2 regions of the Methylobacterium sp. EM32 genome follow, and region 1 is predicted to be linked to the other one. Evidence: predicted binding sites of a transcription regulator. Region 1 holds the regulator's gene; the other holds the start of a gene.
What was found. Region 1 encodes LexA, which represses DNA repair genes until DNA is damaged. Its sites were predicted from a motif close to TGTTCNNNNTGTGTTCNG; they were not measured.
Positions count from the first base shown of each region.

Region 1 (2,198 bases):
AGCGTCCGACCGGCCGCTCGACGCAGGGCTTCCCGGGCCAGCGGCCGAAATACAAGGGGCGCAAGGGGCGGGGGTGAGGGGCTGTATCCGGATTGACTGTCCGCCCCACCTGCCTCCTGGAGCCTGCTTGATCGGCGGCATCGTCGATCTGCTACACTGGTCGACCAATCTCGGTGTCATCCCGGGGCTCGGCGCAGCCGAGAACCCGGGATCCATAGCCGCTGACGGTGCAGGATGACGTCGAGCGCGATCCGCCTCTTTCTCCAATGTCAGCGGTTATGGATCCCGGGTTGCGCTTTCGCGGCCCCGGGATGACGCGGAGGGTTGCATTCGGTCTGCCGACTTGAACAGCCCCTGCAAGTTGGTCTGGATCGGGTGGAACCGCTCCGGCCCCTCGCGTGTACACGGCCCTCAACGAGAGGAGAGCGGCGGATGACATCGATGATCCTGGGGGCCGGCATCGTCACGGCTCTCCTGCTTCCCGTGCCGGCGCTCGCCCAAGCGGCGCAGACCACGGTCGGCCCCGGCGGCCTGCGGCTGCCCCAGGTCATCGCCGGCCAGCCCCCCGCTCCCGCCGCTGGCAGCGACGGCGCGGTCGCTCCCCCGGCCCATGTCGATTCCCTGCAAGACGCCTTCCACCGGCCGCTCTCCGCGACCGCGGAGCCGCCGCCGAATCCGCTCTTCACCCATCGGCCGGCACCCACCCGCCGGTAGCAGAGCGTCGTTCTCCCGGGCGACGGGCCGGGTTTGCCTGCCCGACATCGCTCGAATCGACCCGGATCTCTCCCCTCTGCTGCGTTCTCCCGCCGCAGTTCCAGACCCGCTTGCAGAACACTTGCGGAACGCTTACCATGTTCGCGATTTGTTTCCGGAGCGCGCCAGCGCGGGGATGAGAGTGTCACATGCTCACGCGTAAGCAGTTGGACCTGCTCCGCTTCATTCAGCAGAGAATGCGCGAGACGGGTGTCCCCCCGTCCTTCGACGAGATGAAGGACGCCCTCGACCTCAAGTCGAAATCGGGCATCCACCGGCTGATCACGGCCCTGGAGGAGCGGGGCTTCCTGCGCCGCCTGCCGAACCGGGCCCGGGCGATCGAGGTGATCCGCCTGCCCGAGGCGGTGACCGGGCCCGTGGCGGCCGCGCCCGTGGGGCACGGATCCGGCGCCGAGGTCGTGCGCTTCAACCCGAGCGTGGTCGAGGGCGGTCGCGCCCACGAGCCGAAGCGGCCCGCCGGCATCCCCGCCATGGCGTCGGCGTCGGACGAGAACGGCCAATCGGTCAGCGTGCCGGTGATGGGCCGGATCGCCGCCGGTACGCCGATCTCGGCGATCCAGAGCCAGAGCCGCTCGGTGGCGATGTCGCCGGACTTCCTCACCAGCGGCGAGCATTACGCGCTCGAGGTGCGCGGCGACTCGATGATCGAAGCCGGCATCCTCGACGGCGACCTGGTGGTGATCCGCCGCCAGGAGACCGCGAATACCGGTGACATCATCGTGGCGCTGATCGACGACGAGGAGGCGACCCTCAAGCGCTTGCGCCGCCGCGGCTCCTCGATCGCGCTGGAGGCCGCCAACCCGGCCTACGAGACGAGGGTGCTCGGGCCGGACCGGGTGCGGATCCAGGGCCGGCTGGTGAGCTTGGTCCGGAAGTACTGAGACCTTTTTGGACGTGGCGCCGGATAAACCCTCCCCCTCTGCGGGGGAGGGTGGCCCCTGCGTCAGCAGGGGTCGGGAGAGGGGCAGCGCCCGTCAGTGCGCGCTGCCCGTCGCCACGAACTTGAACAGGAACACGCCTGCGATCACCCACACCACCGGCTTCACGTCGCGGAAGCGGCCGGTGAGCAGCTTGATCACCGCGTAGGTGATGAAGCCGAAGGCGACGCCGTTGGCGATTGAGTAGGTGAAGGGCATGAGCAAAGCGGTGACGCAGGCCGGCAGTACCTCGGTCAGGTCGTCCCAGTCGAGATCGACCAGTTCGTGCAGCATCAGGCAGGCGACGTAGAACAGGGCCGGCGCCGTGGCGTAGGCCGGGACTGAACCGGCAAGCGGCGCGAAGAACAGGCAGGCGAGGAATAAAACCGCCACGGTCGCGGCGGTGAGCCCGGTGCGGCCGCCCTCCTCGACGCCCGACGCGCTCTCGAGATACGCCGTGGTGCTCGACGTGCCGAGGAGCGAGCCGACGAAGATCGACGACGAATC
Region 1 is NZ_JBEXZS010000062.1:15,046-17,243, forward strand. It holds gene uvrB (excinuclease ABC subunit UvrB) at 1-77, shown strand, start outside; gene ABZT49_RS09430 (hypothetical protein) at 433-714, shown strand; gene lexA (transcriptional repressor LexA) at 903-1,655, shown strand; gene ABZT49_RS09440 (NCS2 family permease) at 1,749-2,198, opposite strand, start outside.

Region 2 (2,198 bases), on a different contig from region 1:
ACCGATCGTCTACCGCATCCTGTTCGACGAGGCGCTGGGGGCGGAGCGGGTGGGCGGGCTGGTGGAGACTGCGTTCTCGGCCTGCGCCTGACGGATTGGGGCAGGATTCTTTCTCACCGTGGGTGATAGAGCTGTCCGACCAAGGAAGTGGCGCGGGTTCTCTCCTCTCCCCGCGGGCGGGGAGAGGAGAATTCCAGCGTCCTCTTCGTATTGGCTCGAATCAGGCGGAAACCTCTTCACTCCCTGCCCCCCGCCGCGGCCACATCCGCCCCATCACCTCGTCGCGGCGGATCCAGGCGTGCCAGGCGACCGCCAGCAGGTGCAGACCGAGCAGGATCCCGAAACTCCAGCCGATCCAGTAATGCGCGCCGTAGCCCGCCTGCGACAGCGCCTTGTCGACCGGGACGAGGCGCGGGAAGGAGAACACCCCGAACCACGGCAGGCCGTAGCCGCCCGCCGCCGAGTAGACGTAGCCGCTGATCGGCAGGAGCAGCATCAGGGCGTAGAGCGTCAGGTGCGCCAGGCGCGCGGCGGCATGGGCGCTGCGGGTCGGCGGCGCACGGTAGGCCGGCTCGCCGGCGACGAGCCGGTAGACGACGCGCAGCGGCAGGAGCAGCAGCACCGTCAGGCCGAGCGACTTGTGGATGTCGAGGAGTTCGCGCCGCGGCGAGGTGCCGGGCACCTGCCAAGCGGCGTAGATGCCGAGGCCGAGCGCCAGCACGATCAGGGCCGCCATCAGCCAGTGGAAGCCGCGCTGGACGCGGTCGTAGGTATAGGGTCGGCCTGGGCGGGGCATCGGGCGCGCATCCGTGATGCAAGGGAGTATGCCCACGCTTTCGCGGCGGAATGGGACGCGAGCGCGGCAGGTTCGTTTCCCAAAGGTCGCCGAGGTGCGGTTGCACCGGCGCCCACCTCGGGACATATCAGGAACACACACGGCTGCCGGCGCGCGGCCCTCATCTTTCGGAGATCCGCCGCCGATGGCGAAGACCCACCAGACCTTCGCCTGCCAGTCCTGCGGCGCGGTCTACAACCGCTGGCGCGGGCGCTGCGAGGCCTGCAACGGCTGGAACACGATCGTCGAGGAGACCGGCGCGGCAAGCCCCGTCTCCGGCCCGGTGGCGACGCGGCCGAGCCGGGCACGCGGCCGGATCTTCCCGCTGGAAGGCCTCACCGGCGAGGTCAAGGAGGCGCCGCGGACCTCGTCGGGCATCGCCGAGCTCGACCGGGTGACGGGCGGAGGCTTCGTGCGCGGCTCGGTGATCCTGCTCGGGGGCGATCCCGGCATCGGCAAGTCGACGCTGCTGATGCAGGCCTCCGCCGCGCTGGCGAAGCGGGGCGAGCGCGTCGCCTACATCTCGGGCGAGGAGGCGGTGGGCCAGGTGCGCCTGCGGGCCGAGCGGCTGGGACTCGCGAGCGCCCCCGTGGAACTCGCCGCCGAGACCAACGTCGAGGACATCATCGCGACCTTGAGCCAGGGCAAGCCGCCGGCGCTGGCGATCATCGATTCGATCCAGACGATGTGGACCGAGACGGTCGAATCGGCCCCCGGCACGGTGACGCAGGTCCGCGGCTCGGCCCAGAGCCTGATCCGTTTCGCCAAGACCTCCGGCACCGCCGTGATCCTGGTCGGCCACGTCACCAAGGACGGGCAGATCGCCGGGCCCCGCGTCGTCGAGCACATGGTGGATGCCGTCGCCTCGTTCGAGGGCGACCAGGGCCACCATTTCCGCATCCTGCGCGCGGTGAAGAACCGCTTCGGCCCGACCGACGAGATCGGGGTGTTCGAGATGACCGACGGGGGCCTGGCGGAGGTGCCGAACCCCTCGGCCCTGTTCCTCGCCGGGCGCGACCTCGCGGCGCCGGGCACCGCGGTCTTCGCCGGGATGGAGGGCACGCGGCCCCTCCTCGTCGAGATCCAGGCCCTGGTGGCGCCCTCGGCGCTCGGCATGCCGCGCCGCGCCGTGGTCGGCTGGGACCCCAACCGCCTGTCGATGGTGCTCGCCGTCCTGGAGGCCCATGGCGGCATCCGGCTCGGGGGGCACGACGTCTACCTCAACGTCGCCGGGGGCTTGCGCATCAGCGAGCCCGCCGCCGACCTCGCGGTGGCGGCGGCGCTCGTCTCCTCGCTCTCGGGCGCGGCCCTGCCGTCGGACGCGGTGTATTTCGGCGAGGTCGGCCTGTCGGGGGCGATCCGC
Region 2 is NZ_JBEXZS010000075.1:16,404-18,601, reverse strand. It holds gene ABZT49_RS11045 (TetR/AcrR family transcriptional regulator) at 1-91, shown strand, start outside; gene ABZT49_RS11040 (cytochrome b/b6 domain-containing protein) at 221-796, opposite strand; gene radA (DNA repair protein RadA) at 981-2,198, shown strand, end outside.
Region 2: the regulator LexA is predicted to act here: its motif matches at 915-932, upstream of radA (DNA repair protein RadA).